One region of the Micromonospora sp. NPDC006766 genome, then DNA from elsewhere that is predicted to be linked to it. Evidence: predicted binding sites of a transcription regulator. Region 1 holds the regulator's gene; the other holds the start of a gene.
The links. Region 1 encodes HrcA, which represses chaperone genes, less so after heat shock. Its sites were predicted from a motif close to GGTTNGCACNCTCNNNNNGAGNGTGCNAACC; they were not measured.

Region 1 (7,659 bases):
ACGAACCAGACGCCGAGCAGGGCGACGACCGCCACCACCACACCTGCCGCCACGATGGCAACTCGAATCCGCACGCGCACCCCCTGTCCCGACGGTCCGACCAGCGTACGTCCCCCGACGCACGGTCCGGGGCCGGCCGTCCGCCCTAGCTCGCGCCCGCCCGACCCGGTCGTTCGGTCCTAGCTCGCGTCCTCTCCCGGACCACCGTCCAGAGCGGCCACCCATCGAGCGAGTCGTTTTTCGCGGAACGCGGCCACGCCCTCCCGGCCCTCGTCGGAGAGGAAGTACCCGGTGGAGAGGGCACCCAACTCGGCGATCTCCGCCCGCAGGTCGGTGGCGGCCGGCCGGCGCAGCAGCTCCTTGGCGCCGGCGAGGGCCTTCGGCGCGCCCCGCACCAGCGAGGCGCAGTAGCGTGCCACCGCCTCGTCCAGCTCGGCCGCCGGCACGGCGGCGGTGACCAGGCCGATCTCGGCGGCCCGCCGGCCGTCGAAGGTGTCGCCGGTCAGGTACAGCTCGGCGGCGGCCCGGGAGTGCAGCCGGGGCAGCACGGTCGCGGAGATCACCGCCGGGATCACCCCGATCCGGACCTCGGTGAACGCGAACGTCGCCTCCTCGGCGCAGACCGCCAGGTCGGCTGCGGCGATCAGGCCCAGCCCGCCCGCCCGGGCCGGCCCGGCCACCTGCGCCAGCACCGGCTTGGGGCACTCCCGCACCGCCGCCAGCACCTCGCCCAGCATTCCCGCCGGCACCGTCCCGCTGGCGTACGCGGCGGCGGTCTCCTTCAGGTCGGCCCCGGAGCAGAAGACCGGGCCGGTGTGGCCCAGCACGATCGCCCGGACGGCGTCGTCGGCGACCGCGGCGGCCAGCCCGGCCAGCAGCTCGGTCATCAGCGGGGTGGAGAGCGCGTTGCGGTTGTGCGGGCTGTCCAGGGTGAGGGTGGTCACCCCACGGGCCGTGGCGACCCGCACGAGAGCGTCCGGAGAGGTCATGCCGGGCACACTAGTGGCCATGCCTGGCGCTCTTCCAGAAGGCGAGCCCGTCCCGGTCGACGGGTCGCTGCCCCCTGCCGCCCTGTCTGCCGTCGGCGCGCGCGGCTTCGGGGTGTATGTGCACGTCCCGTTCTGCGCCAGCCGCTGCGGCTACTGCGACTTCAACACCTACACGTCGGCGGAGCTCGGCGGCGGAGCCAGCCGCGAGTCGTACGCCGAGACCGTGCTGGCCGAGCTGGCGCTCGCCGCCCGGGCGCTGGGCGACACCCCGCCGCCCCGGGTGGACACCGTTTTCGTGGGTGGCGGTACGCCCACCCTGCTCCCCGCCGACGACCTGGCCCGGATCCTGGACGGCATCGACCGCACCTGGGGGCTGGCCGCCGACGCCGAGGTGACCACCGAGGCCAACCCCGAGTCGGTAAACCCCGGGTCGCTCAAGGCGCTGCGGGCGGCCGGCTACACCCGGATCTCGCTGGGCATGCAGTCCGCCGCGCCCGGGGTGCTGGCGATCCTGGACCGGCAGCACAGCGCCGGTCGGGCCGTGGCCGCCGCCGAAGAGGCGCGGGACGCCGGGTTCGACCACGTGAACCTGGACCTGATCTACGGCACGCCGGGGGAGCACGCGGAGGACTTCGCCGCCTCGCTGGACCAGGTGGTGGCGGCGGGCGTGGACCACGTCAGCGCGTACGCCCTGATCGTGGAGGAGGGCACCCGGCTGGCCGCGCGGATGCGTCGCGGAGAGCTGGCGTACCCGAGCGACGACGTCGCGGCGGACCGTTACCTGGCCGCGGAGGCCGCCCTGGACGCGGCCGGCTTCTCCTGGTATGAGGTCTCCAACTGGGCCCGCTCCGAGGCGGCCCGCTGCCGGCACAACCTGCTCTACTGGCGCGGCGGTGACTGGTGGGGCCTCGGCCCGGGGGCACACAGCCACGTCGGCGGGGTGCGCTGGTGGAACGTCAAGCACCCCACCGCGTACGCCGGACGCCTGGCCGCGGGGAAGTCACCCGGCCTGGCCCGGGAGGTGCTCACCCCCGACGAGGCGCACATGGAGGACGTGATGCTGCGGCTGCGGCTCGCCGACGGCCTGTCGCTGGGCGTGCTGGACGCGGCGGGTCGGGCCGGCGCGCAGCGGGCACTGGCCGACGGTCTGCTGACCGCCGACGGGTACGCGGCCGGCCGGGCCGTGCTCACCCTGCGCGGCCGGTTGCTGGCCGACGCGGTGGTGCGCGACCTGCTGCCCTGAGCGATGACGGACCCGGCCGACCGGAGGGACGGCCGGGTCACGGTCACTTGATGAAGCTGGCGGACATCGGGTAGCGGTAGGGCTGGCCCTCGTTGGCCTTCATGCCGGCGATGATCCCGAACAGGATCTGGATCACCACGACCGCGATGCTGGGCAGGAAGAGCAGGCACCAGCTCACGAAGAGCAGCACGAACGCGATGATCGACCAGAGGAGCTGGAAGTTCAGCGCGGCGAGGGCGTGGGCCCGGGCGGTGGGGGACTGCGGGCCGCGGACCAGGAAGGCGATCAGCGGGGCGACGAAGCCCAGCGGGCCGAAGCTGATCAGTGCGCCAGCGGCGCCGCCGAAGTGCGCGATCAGCGCCCAGGTCTTGTCCTCGTTGTTGCCGTAGCCGCCGCCCGGCGGGGGGTAGCCGCCCGGCGGGGGGTAGCCGCCCGGCGGCGGATAGCCACCGGGTGGGGGATAGCCGGGACCGCTCGGGCCCCCGGACATTGGTGCGGTGGGGGGCTCGTTGGCCGGCGAGGAGCCGTATGGTGCCGACTGCGGGGTGTCGCCCGGCGGCTGGGCGCCGGGGTCCCCCGCTCCGGGAAAGCGAGGTGGTTCAGTCATGGACGTCACGGTAGGTCCCGTTCGCAACGACGCGCCAGAGCGACACCGCCCCGGAAGTCCGGCTGTTTGGCTCTCCCGGAGTGTGCGGTGGACCGCACCGGAGGTCCGTCGCTGATCATCGCGTCGGTGGGTGTGCCGACGTAGACTGGCACTCGCTACAGTCGAGTGCCAGATGCTCGACCGGCACCGCGTGCCGCCTGATCGACCACCAGGCGGTGCCGGGCGCCGGCGGGCCGAGGTGCGTCAGGAGGTGGGGAGATGGGTCTCGACGACCGCAAGCTCGCCGTGCTCCGCGCGATTGTCGAGGACTACGTCGCCACCCAGGAGCCGGTCGGCAGCAAGGCGCTGGTGGAGCGCCACCAGTTGGGCGTCTCCCCGGCCACCGTACGCAACGACATGGCCGTCCTGGAGGACGAGGGCTACATCCGGCAGCCGCACACCAGCGCCGGCCGGGTGCCCACCGACCGCGGCTATCGGCTCTTCGTCGACCGGCTCTCGCGGGTCAAGCCGCTCAGCCCGGCCGAGCGCCGGGCCATCGAGCGGTTCCTGGTCGGCGCGGTCGATCTGGACGACGTGGTGCACCGCACGGTCCGGCTGCTGGCCCAGCTCACCCGGCAGGTCGCCGTGGTGCAGTACCCCAGCCTGGCCCGTTCCAAGGTGCGCCACCTGGAGCTGGTGCCGATCTCCACCACCCGGCTGATGGTGGTCATGATCGCCGACACCGGTCGGGTCGAGCAGCGGCTGGTCGAGCTGCCCGGCCCACTGTCGGCCGACGACGTCACCGACCTGCGTCGGCTGGCCAACGACAAGCTGGTTGGCAGCCGGCTGTCGGACACCCCGCCGCTGGTCCAGGCCCTGGTGGACGAGTCCTCGCCGCACCTGCGCCCGGCCATGGCCACGCTCTCCAGCGTGCTGCTGGAGACGCTGGTCGAGCGGCACGAGGAGCGGCTCGCGCTGGCCGGCACGGCCAACCTCACCCGAGGTGGCCTGCTGGATTTCCAGGGCTCACTGCGGCCCATCCTCGAGGCGCTCGAGGAGGAGGTCGTGCTCCTCAAGCTCATCGGCGAGGCCGAGCCGAGCACCACCCGGGTGCTGATCGGCGACGAGAACGAGATCGACAACCTGCGCGCCGCCTCGGTGGTCAGCACCGGGTACGGCCCGGGTCGCACCATCGTCGGCGGCCTGGGTGTGGTCGGGCCGACCCGGATGGACTACCCCGGCACCATCGCCACGGTGCGAGCCGTGGCACGCTACGTGGGCGAGCTGCTGGCCCAGAACTGACCAGTCAGGGGCGGCGGCCGGCAGGAGGCCGGCGACCGGCGCAACGCGAGACGAACATGAGGACACCGAACGCAGTGGCCAGGGACTACTACGGCATTCTCGGCGTCAGCCGGGACGCCTCCGACGACGAGATCAAGCGCGCCTACCGCAAGCTGGCGCGGCAGTTCCACCCGGATGTCAATCCGGATCCGGAGGCACAGGAGAAGTTCAAGGACATCAACGCCGCGTACGAGGTCCTCTCGGACGATCGGAAACGGCAGATCGTCGACCTGGGCGGCGACCCGCTGGCTCCGGGGGGCGGGGGCGCCGGTCCGGGAGGCCCGGGCGGCGCCGGCCCGTTCGTCGGGTTCCAGGACATCATGGACGCGTTCTTCGGCGGGGCTGCCGGCGGTTCGCGCGGCCCCCGTCCGCGTACCCGGCCGGGCGCTGACGCGATCCTGCGGCTGGAGCTGGACCTCAACGAGACCGCGTTCGGCGTCGAAGCCCCGATCACGGTCGACACCGCCGTGCTCTGCACCACCTGTTCCGGTGCCGGGACCGCGGCCGGCACCCACCTCGCGACCTGCGAGGCGTGCGGTGGGCGGGGCGAGGTGCAGTCGGTGCAGCGGACCTTCCTCGGCCAGGTGGTCTCCGCCCGGCCGTGCACGGTCTGCCAGGGCCACGGCACCACCATCCCGAACCCCTGCCCGACCTGTGCCGGTGACGGCCGGGTCCGGACCCGCCGCTCACTCACCGTCAAGATCCCGGCCGGTGTCGAGGACGGCATGCGGATCCGGCTGGCCCAGCAGGGCGAGGTCGGCCCGGGCGGCGGGACGGCCGGCGACCTCTACGTGGAGATCCACGAGCGGCCGCACGACGTCTACTCCCGCAAGGGCGACGATCTGCACTGCCGAGTCACCGTGCCGATGACCGCCGCCGCGCTCGGCACCCGGCTGACCATCAAGACCCTGGACAGCGAGGAACCGGTCGATGTCAAGCCGGGCACCCAGCCGGGCAGCACGCTGCGGCTGCGCGCCCGGGGCGTGCCGCACCTGCGCGGCACCGGCCGGGGCGACCTCTACGTCCACCTCGACGTCCGCACCCCGACCAAGCTCGACGCCGAGCAGGAGCGGATGCTGCGCGAGTTCGCCAAGACCCGGGGCGAGGAGGTCGCCGAGCTCACCAAGCAGGGCGGCTTCTTCTCCCGGATGCGCGACGCCTTCAACGGGCACGCCTAGCGTGTCCGCGCCGCTGTTCCTGGTCGAGGCGCTGCCCACCGGTGACACGCTGACCCTCGACGGGCCGGAGGGGCATCACGCCGCCACCGTGCAGCGGCTGCGCGTCGGCGAGGAGTTGCTGCTCGCCGACGGGCGGGGCGGCACCGCCGGCGGGGTGGTCACCGCCGTCGGCCGGGGCACCCTCGACCTGATGATCACCTCCCGGGGGTACGTCGACGCGTCCGTCCCCCGGCTCGTTGTGGTGCAGGGCATCGCCAAGGGCGATCGGGGCGAGCTGGCCGTGCAGGCGATGACCGAGGTCGGGGTGGACGAGATCGTCCCGTGGGCGGCGTCCCGCTCGGTCACGCAGTGGCGTGGCGACCGGGGCGTACGGGCCCGGGAGAAGTGGGCGGCCACCGCCCGGGAGGCCGCCAAGCAGGCCCGCCGGGCCTGGCTGCCGGTGGTGGCCGGCACGCCCGACGAGTCCACCGCGACCGTGGCCCGGCGGATCGCCGGGGCGGCCGCCGCGTTCGTGCTGCACGAGGAAGCCGAGGAGCGGCTGACCACCGCCGAGCTGCCGGAGACCGGCGAGATCGTGCTGGTGGTCGGCCCGGAGGGTGGCATTGCCCCGCCCGAACTGTCCGCCTTCCGCGAGGCCGGCGCCCGCCCCGTCCGTCTCGGCCCCTCGGTCCTGCGCACCTCCACAGCCGGCGTAGCCGCCCTCACAGTCCTAGCCACCCGCCTACCCCGCTGGTAACCCCCGCCCCCGCCCCCCTTGCCTGGCCGATCATGGAAATGTGGTCCCTCGCAAAGGCCGTGAAAGGCTCGAATTGGGCACCACAACTCCATGATCGCCGGGGCGGGGCGGGGTGGGGCGGGGCGGGGCGGGGCGGGGCGGGGTGGGGTCAGGTGCGGAGGTGGGAGGCGCCGTTGAGGTCGAGGATGGTGCCGGAGGCCCACTCGGCCTCGGGGCTGGCCAGCCAGTGCACGGCGGCGGCGATCTCGTCGGGGCGGGCGACCCGGCCGAACGGGGACTGGGCGCGGATCGCGTCGCCGCGCTCGCCGCTGAGGTGCGTGGTGGTCATGTCGGTCTCCACGAAGCCCGGCGCGACCGTCGCCACCGCGATGCCGTACGGGGCCAGGGCCAGCGCGAGCGACTGGCCGAGCGCGTTCAACCCGGCCTTGCTCGCCCCGTACGCCGGCTGCTCCGGCTCGCCGCGAAAGGCGCCCCGGGACGACACGTTCACGATTCGGCCGCCCCGCTCGCGCATGTGCTGGGCGGCGCACCAGGTGACGTTGGCGGCGCCGGTCAGGTTGGTCTCCAGGACCAGCCGCCATTGCTCCTGCCACTGCCCGTAGGTGTTGCCGAAGACCGGGTGCGGCAGGTCCCGTGGGCCGTAAACGCCAGCGTTGTTGACCAACACGTCCAGCCCGCCCAGCCGTTCCGCCGCCTCGTCGACCATCGTGCGTACCGCGTCCGGGTCGGTCAGGTCGGCGCGGACCACCACGTGCCCGTCGCCGGGTAGCTCCTCGCGCAGCTGTTCGGCCAACTCCGCCGAATCCCGATGGTGGATCGCCACCCGATCCCCGCCCGCCGCGAACACCCGCGCCACCGCGCGCCCGATGCCGCGCGAGGCTCCTGTCACCAGTACCGCCCGTCCTGTCATGCGCGCCATCGTGCCGCACCCAGCCGGGTTGTTAACAAGGGGCCCTTGCTATGCCGTAGGCGTTAACAGGGGGCCCTTCCTTACACTGCCTGAATGGGAAGCGACTGCCTGTTCTGCCGGATCGTCGTCGGGGAGATCCCGGCCACCATCGTGCGGGAGACCGCCACCACCCTCGCCTTCCGGGACATCAACCCCCAGGCGCCCACGCACGTGCTGGTGATCCCGAAGGAGCACTACGCGGACGTGGCCACCCTCGCCCAGGGTGACCCGGGGCTGGCCGGCGAGGTGCTCGCCACGGCCGCCACGGTGGCCGAGGAGGAGGGGCTGCTCGCCGACGGCTTCCGGCTGATGTTCAACACCGGGGCGTACGCCGGCCAGGAGGTCTTCCACGTGCACGCGCACGTGTTCGGCGGCGCGCCGCTCGGTCCGATGCTCTGCCGCTAACGCCGCACCTAGACTGCCCGCATGATCACGGTGCATGACCGGCTCGACCGGATGGTGCGGCAGGCGCAGGCCCAGGGTCGGATCCCGGCGGTCTCGGTCGCCCTGCACCGGGCCGACCGGCCGCTCTGGACCTGCGCGGTCGGCGGGACCGGCAACGACACCCCGCTCGACCCCGACACGGTGTTCCGGATCGGCTCGGTCACCAAGACCTTCACCTCCGTGCTGGTGTTGC
Region 2 (7,659 bases), on a different contig from region 1:
GTCGTCGACGATCGGCAGCTTCTCCACCTTGTGCTGGCGCAGCAGATCGAGCGCCGCGTCCTTGCTCACCCCGACCGGGGCGGTGATCAGCGGGGTCCGGGTCATGATCTCGCGGACCGGGGTGGCCGGGTCGGAGACGAAGCGCATGTCGCGGTTGGTGACGATGCCGACGAGCTGGCCCTGGCCGTCGACCAGCGGCACGCCGGAGATCCGGTAGCGCCCGCAGAGCGCGTCGACGTCGCGGAGGGTGTCGTCCGGGCTGGCGGTCACCGGGTTGGTGATCATGCCCGACTCGGAGCGCTTCACCAGGTCGACCTGGAGCGCCTGGTCCTCCATCGAGAGGTTGCGGTGCAGCACGCCGATGCCGCCCTGGCGGGCCATGGCGATTGCCATCCGCGCCTCGGTGACGGTGTCCATCGCGCTGGAGAGCAGCGGGATGTTCAGCTCGATGTTGCGGGTGAGTCGGGTGCGGGTGTTGACCCGGCTGGGCACGATGTCCGACTCGCCCGGCTGGAGCAGCACGTCGTCGAAGGTCAGCCCGAGCGGCACCACCCGCGCCGAGCCGGCCGGCAACTCGGGCAGATGACCGGCCAGCTCGCCGCCGTTGGCGCCGGCGGGAAGGTCGGTGCTGGGCGAATTCTCCACGATTGCTCCCCTGAGCTGGTCGGACGGGCTTCAGCGAGGCGGCGCGCGCGGGCACCGGCGGGCGCCGGAAATGACGGCGCGTGGCTTCATCGTACCCACTGGGCTGCGCCGGCCCGGGCAGCGGCGGGGCCCCGGTAGGCACCGCCACAGGTGTGCCCAGGGGCGGACTTTCCGGTGCGCCGGGGTCTACGGTGAGGGGGTGCACGACGAGCCCATCGACCCCTTCAGCGGCGACCCGGCCGATCCGGCTGCTGATTTGCACGACCCGCGCGAGGACGACCCGATCGACCCGCTGACCGAGGTCGAGCGCCAGGATGTCCTGGAGGACCTCGCCGACCTGGAGATCTATCAGGCGTTGCTCCAGCCGATCGGGGTGCGCGGCCTGGTCATCGAGTGCGAGGACTGCCGCGAGCCGCACTACTTCGACTGGGACCTGCTCCGGGGCAACCTGCGCCACCTGCTCAACTCCGGCCGGCCCCGGTTGCACGAGCCGGCGTACGACCCCGACCCCGACCACTACGTCAGCTGGGACTACGCCCGGGGTTACGCCGACGGCGTGCACGACACCCTGACCGAGGGCACCGAGGAAGACGTCCCCGCCGAGGACTGACCGAGCCGGCCGGGCCCGGCCGGCTCGGACTCAGGGCCGGCTCGGACTCAGGCGACCAGACCGGCTCGGAAGCCCGCCGCCACAGCGTGCGCCCGGTCGCGCGCACCCAGCTTGCGGAAGAGCCGACGGGCGTGCGTCTTGACGGTGTCCTCGGAGACGAACAACTCCCGCCCGATCTCCGCGTTGCTCTTCCCCTCGGCCATGCCGAGCAGCACCTGAAGCTCCCGCTCGGTCAACCCCATCGCACTGCGGGCGCTCGCCCGCTGGGGGCCGCCCGCCCGGGTCGGTTCCGGCTCGCCGCCGGCCGCTTCGGCCGGGTCGTCGCCACGCTGCACCGGGACCACCGTGGGCGCGCCCTCCGCGGCGCCCGCCGGCCAGGCGGGCGGCCCGCCCGGCGTACGCGTCGATGCGGCCGGGCGGGGCGACCCACCGACCGCAGCGGCGTCCCGGGCCGGGTCGGTCACTCGGTGCCGGGCCGGTCGCCCGGGAGCGGCGAGCAGCAGCAACGCCTTTGCCACCGCGCTGGTGAGATCGTGGTCGGCACCCTGGATGAGCCCCCGCGCGCCGGCGCTGATGGTGGCCGCCGCGGCCTCCGACTCCTCGGCGCCGAGGAGCAGCACGGCGGCCTGGGGAGCGCGGGCGAGCACCCGGCGGACGAAGCCCGCGCTGTCCGGCCGGGTGAGGGCGGTGTCGGCGAGCACCACGTCGACCGGGCGCTCGGCGAGCCGCAGCATCACCTCGGGGTCGGAGACCGCCGTCCGGACGGCCCCGGCCAGCCCGAGCCGCGCCGCCGCGGAGGTCAGGTGCTGGGCCGCGAGTGGTGTCCGAACGCACACGAGAACGCTACGCACAGTGGTCTCCTCTCCGCCTCAGAGCAGACCACGACGGGGTCGGCCAGGGAGGAGGTTCCGGGCAATCATCCGAACTTTTCCGACAGATGGGGCATATGCCGCTAGTTGTCCGAGGTCTCGATCACAGATGTGTGAGCGCGAGCAGGCCCGGGTACCGAGGGGGCAGCCGGAACCGGCAGGAAGAGGGGTGCTGATGTCGAACGTACGCAGACTGCCTGGGCCCATCATCGACCTCTGGGACTGGCAGCGGCTCGGTGCCTGTCGAGGGCGGGACAGCGCGCAGTTCTTCCACCCGGACGGTGAGCGCGGCTCGTCGCGCCTGCGCCGCGAGTCGGATGCCAAGACCGTCTGCCGGGCCTGTCCCGTGCGGGCCGAGTGCGCCGCGCACGCCCTGTCGGTCCGTGAGCCCTACGGGGTGTGGGGTGGGTTCAGCGAGTCGGAACGGCTCCGGCTGCTCGCCCTCGGCTGGGAGGACCTGGCCGACCGCCGGCAGTCGCGGGTCGACGTGGCCCGGCTGGAGTCGCGCCTCGGCGCGACGCACCGGTCCGCGGTGCCGGAGCAGCGCCGGATCGCCTGACCCGCCCCCACCACCATCCCGATGACGCGTCCCAAGCTCCGGGTGTCGGCTCGCTCGCACGCGACCGCCATGCCTCACGGCAGCGGCCCACCTCCCGCGGTCCGGTGCGCCCGGCGCAAGCTGTCCTTCGGGCGCTACGAACTTGATGACGTGGATGATTCAGGTCGCGCACGGGGGTGGCCGAGGACAGGCTGGGACCAGCCGAGCAACGGCGACGCCAGCGGCGCAGAAGCGGGCGTGCCCGAGGACAGCGGCGGCGCGGGCGAGGTGGGCGAGACCGGTCGGACGCGGGTCTCGACAGGGGCGGGGTACCCCGCCGACCACCTGCCGGTGTGCCGTTTGCTGGACGGCCGCCGGGCTGGGGCCGGTGAATCGTTTACGTCATCAACTTCGTAGCGTCCCCGACCAACACCCGGCCCGTCAGCAGTTCAGGAGCAATACGGATCAGGGCACACCGCTCGGGAGGCGGTGTGCCCTGATCGACTGCCGTTACGGCCTCAGACTCAGAAGCCCGGGCCGTGCTGGTGGCCGTGACCGTGGCCGTGACCGCCGGCGGCGGCCGGCTCGGCCTTCTCCGGCTTCTCCACCACCAGGCTCTCGGTGGTGAGCAGCAGCCCGGCGATCGAGGCGGCGTTGGTGACCGCGTTGCGGGTCACCTTCACCGGGTCGAGGATGCCGGACTTGACCAGGTCGACGTACTCACCGGTGGCGGCGTCGAGGCCGTTGCCCCACTCCTTGCCGGCGACCTTCTGCACCACCACATAGCCGTCGTGGCCGGCGTTCTGGGCGATCCAGCGCAGCGGCTCGACCAGCGCCTTGCGCACGATCGAGACGCCGACCTTCTCGTCACCGGTCAGGCCCAGGTGGTCGTCGAGCACCGGCAGGATCTGGACCAGGGCGGCGCCGCCACCCGGGACCGTACCCTCCTCGACCGCGGCCTTGGTCGCGGCGATGGCGTCCTCGATGCGGTGCTTGCGCTCCTTCATCTCGACCTCGGTGGCCGCGCCGACCTTGATCACGGCGATGCCGCCGGAGAGCTTCGCCAGCCGCTCGGCCAGCTTCTCCCGGTCCCACTCGGAGTCCGAGGCCTCGATCTCCTTGCGGATCTGGGCAACCCGGTCGGCGACCTCGGACGCCTGGCCGCCGCCGTCGACGACGGTGGTGTTCTCCTTGTCGACCACCACGCGACGGGCGGTGCCGAGCACCTCCAAGCCGACCTGGTCGAGCTTGTAGCCCAGCTCCGGGGCAACCAGCTCGGCGCCGGTCAGAATCGCCATGTCCTGGAGCATCGCCTTGCGACGGTCACCGAAACCGGGGGCCTTGACCGCGCAGACCTTGAGGGTCTTGCGGATGGCGTTGACCACCAGCGTCGACAGCGCCTGGCCCTCGACGTCCTCGGCGATGATGAGCAGCGGCTTGTTCTGCTGGAGGACCTTCTCCAGCAGCGGCAGCAGCTCCTCGATCGCCGAGATCTTCTGCGTGGTGATCAGGATGTACGGGTCCTCCAGGACCGACTCCTGCCCCTCCACGTCGGTGACGAAGTTCGGCGAGATGAAGCCCTTGTCGAACTGGAGCCCCTCGGTCACCTCCAGCTCGGTGACGAGCGCGGAGCCCTCCTCGACGGTGATGACACCATCGCGGCCGACCTTCTCCATCGCCTCGGCGATCAGCTCGCCGATGGTGGCGTCCTGCGCGGAGATCGTCGCGACGTGCGCGATCGACTCCTTGCCGGAGACCTCAACGGCCTTGCCGAGCAGCGCCTCGGAGACCTGCCGGGCCGCCGCGTCGACGCCCCGCTTGAGGCCGGTCGGGTTGGCCCCGGCGGCCACGTTGCGCAGGCCCTCGCGGACCATCGCCTGGGCCAGCACGGTCGCGGTGGTGGTCCCGTCACCGGCGACGTCGTTGGTCTTGGTCGCCACCTCCTTGACCAGCTGCGCGCCGAGGTTCTCGTACGGGTTGGTGAGCTCGATCTCCTTGGCGATGGTCACGCCGTCGTTGGTGATCGTGGGCGCACCGAACTTCTTGTCCAGGACGACGTTGCGCCCGCGCGGGCCGAGGGTGACCTTGACCGCGTCGGCGAGGGCGTTGACACCGTGCTCCAGCAGGTGCCGGGCATCGTCCGAGAAGCTGAGGATCTTTGCCATCAGTATCCCTTCGAAGCGACGTTGCCCCGGCCCGGCGAGCCGGACCGGGGCAACGACACTGATCGGTTGCTTACTTCTCGATGACCGCGAGGACGTCGCGGGCGGAGAGCACCAGGTACTCCTCGCCGGCGTACTTGACCTCGGTGCCGCCGTACTTCGAGTAGAGAACGGTGTCGCCGACCTTCACGTCGAGCGGCACACGGTTACCCTTGTCGTCGATCCGGCCCGGGCCGACAGCGAGGACGGTGCCCTCCTGCGGCTTCTCCTTGGCGGTGTCGGGGATCACGATGCCCGACGCCGTGGTGGTCTCAGCCTCGTTCGCCTGGACCACGATCCGGTCCTCGAGCGGCTTGATCGCAACCTTGGTCGCGGTAGTCACGGGCATACCCTCCTGGGGTACTGGTTTCGTTGCCGGTCGGCACGCCGACCGGCGTCAATCTGCCACATGCCACCGGGCGGGGCCGTCGTCGCGGGTGCCGGTCCGCCTGGCGTCAACCCCCGGACACGCGGGCCCGGGAGTTGGCACCCTCAGGGTGAGAGTGCTAATCGCAGGTTATTCCTCGGCTAGCACTCCGTCAAGGAGAGTGCCAACCCGCCGCCCGGCGCGTCGCGCGCTGCCCGGACAATGAGCGGGTGGATCTCGACCAGCTCGCCGCCCTGCGTACCCCCGAGGGGTCGGCCGCGCTCGCGGCGGCCACCGAGGTCGCCGGCGGTGATCCGCTGACCGCGGCGGCCCGGCTCCGCTCGGCGGGGTTCCCGGCCGGGTTGGCCGCCGCCGCGCTCACCCAGGCCGAGCTGCGCCGCCGGGCGGCCGGCAAGTTCGGGCCGGAGGCCGCCGGCATGTTCCTCACCCGCCCCGGGCTGGAGCAGGCCACCCGTCGGGTAGTCGCCGACCGACGGGCCGCCCGGCTGCGCGCCGCCGGGGTGCGCAGCCTCGCCGACCTGGGCTGCGGCCTCGGCGCGGACGCGCTCGCCGCCGCCCGCGCCGGCATCCGGGTGTACGGGGTGGAGGCCGACCCGGTGACCGCCGCGATGGCCGCCGCGAACGCCGAGGCGGCCGGACTGGCCGAATTGTTCAACGTCGAGTGTGGCGACGCGACGGCCTTCGACGTGACCCGGGTGGACGCCGTCTTCTGCGACCCGGCCCGGCGGAAGGCGGGCACCGGCCGCCGGATCTTCGACCCGAACGCCTACTCGCCGCCCTGGGACTTCGTCACCGGGCTGGCCGAGCGGGCGCCCCGGACCGTGGTGAAGGTGGCCCCGGGGCTGGACCACGCGCTGATCCCGCCGGGTGCCGAGGCGGAATGGGTCAGCGTCTCCGGCGACCTGGTCGAGGCCGCCCTCTGGTGCGGTGCACTGGCCGACCTCCCCCGCCGCGCCACCCTGTGCAAGGAAGGGCCCCCTGTTAACGCCTCCGGTAGAGCAGGGGCCCCCTGTTATCAGCTCACCGGCAGCGGCGACGCCGAGGCGCCCGTCGGCACCGTCCGCCGTTACCTGTACGACCCGGACCCGGCCGTGGTCCGCGCGCACCTGGTCGCCGAACTGGCCGTGGAACTGGGCGCGACCCTGGCCGACCCGAGCATCGCCTACCTCTACGCCGACACGCCGGTAGCCACCCCGTTCGCCCGCTGCCTGGAGATCACCGATGTGCTGCCGTTCTCGCTGAAGCGGCTGCGCGCCCTGCTCCGGGAGCGCCGGGTGGGCCGGGTGGAGATCCTCAAGCGCGGCTCGGCGCTGGAGCCGGAGAAGCTGCGCCGCGACCTGAGGCTCGCCGGCGAGGCGGCGGCCAGCCTGGTGCTGACCCGGGTTGACGGCGCGCCGACCGTGCTGCTCTGCCAGCCGCTGCCGGGTTGAGCACGGTCGGCACCGGGTTGAGGACGGTCTGCGCCGGGCTGAGGATGGTTGGCGCGGGATTAGGCTCGCCGGCCGGCACCGGGCGGGTTAGCTTGTCGGGCATGGCGGGACAGGGCACTCCGGCGACGGCGCTGCTGGCGAAGCGGAAGATCAGGCACAGCACCCACCCGTACGACGTCTCCCCGGATGCGCCGAACTACGGTGCCCTGGTCGCGGCGGCCCTCGGGGTGCCGCCGGAGCGGGTGTTCAAGTCGCTGGTCACCGAGGTCGACGGCGGGCTCACCGTGGCGGTCGTGCCGGTCACCGGGGATCTGGACCTCAAGGCCCTGGCCGCCGCCGTTGGCGGCAAGCGGGCCACCATGGCCGACCGGGCCGCCGCCGAGCGGGCCACCGGCTACGTGCGGGGCGGAATCAGCCCGCTCGGCCAGCGCAAGCGGTTGCCCACTGTGGTCGACGCGTCCGCGCTGGGCCATCCGAGTGTCTATGTCTCGGCGGGTCGTCGGGGGCTTCAACTGCAACTCGCCCCGGCGGACCTGGTCGCGCTGACCGACGCCGTCACCGCGCCGATCGCCGCGGCCTGAGCCCAGTCGCAGCCCACCTGAGGCCAGCCGAGCAACCGGAGGCCAGTGGCGTTGCTGAATTGTTATCGCCGCCAACAAACTTCCGACTTCGACAGTCTTGCATGCGCCGTGAGGCGGGGAATACGTTGCCGGACACAACAAAAACACCATCCCCCACCTCCGGAAAGGACCCTGCACATGCGCAAGGGCTTCCTCACCTTCGCTGCCGCCGGCCTGCTGGCCGCCGGCAGCATGGCCGCCTGTGGTGACAACGGCGGCTCCGACCAGGGCCGCGGCGACTCAGCCAAGAAGCCGAAGATCGGCGTGATCCTCCCGGACAGCAAGTCCTCCGCGCGGTGGGAGACCGCGGACCGCAAGTACCTGGAGGAGGCGTTCAAGGCCGCCGGCGTCGAGGCCA

Region 2: groES (co-chaperone GroES) is a predicted target of HrcA. The motif match lies at 5,345-5,375, and genes of this name have one in related genera.

What each region holds. Positions count from the first base shown of each region.
Region 1 is NZ_JBEYIX010000025.1:26,843-34,501, reverse strand. It holds gene ABZ671_RS20440 (hypothetical protein) at 1-80, opposite strand, end outside; gene ABZ671_RS20435 (enoyl-CoA hydratase-related protein) at 180-989, opposite strand; gene hemW (radical SAM family heme chaperone HemW) at 1,009-2,232, shown strand; gene ABZ671_RS20425 (DUF4870 domain-containing protein) at 2,276-2,839, opposite strand; gene hrcA (heat-inducible transcriptional repressor HrcA) at 3,098-4,120, shown strand; gene dnaJ (molecular chaperone DnaJ) at 4,195-5,337, shown strand; gene ABZ671_RS20410 (16S rRNA (uracil(1498)-N(3))-methyltransferase) at 5,339-6,073, shown strand; gene ABZ671_RS20405 (SDR family oxidoreductase) at 6,222-6,983, opposite strand; gene ABZ671_RS20400 (histidine triad nucleotide-binding protein) at 7,077-7,427, shown strand; gene ABZ671_RS20395 (serine hydrolase domain-containing protein) at 7,449-7,659, shown strand, end outside.
Region 2 is NZ_JBEYIX010000003.1:247,536-255,194, forward strand. It holds gene guaB (IMP dehydrogenase) at 1-645, opposite strand, end outside; gene ABZ671_RS06780 (DUF5319 domain-containing protein) at 845-1,255, shown strand; gene ABZ671_RS06785 (helix-turn-helix transcriptional regulator) at 1,303-2,106, opposite strand; gene ABZ671_RS06790 (WhiB family transcriptional regulator) at 2,300-2,683, shown strand; gene groL (chaperonin GroEL) at 3,187-4,827, opposite strand; gene groES (co-chaperone GroES) at 4,898-5,212, opposite strand; gene ABZ671_RS06805 (methyltransferase domain-containing protein) at 5,461-6,681, shown strand; gene ybaK (Cys-tRNA(Pro) deacylase) at 6,783-7,262, shown strand; gene ABZ671_RS06815 (substrate-binding domain-containing protein) at 7,440-7,659, shown strand, end outside.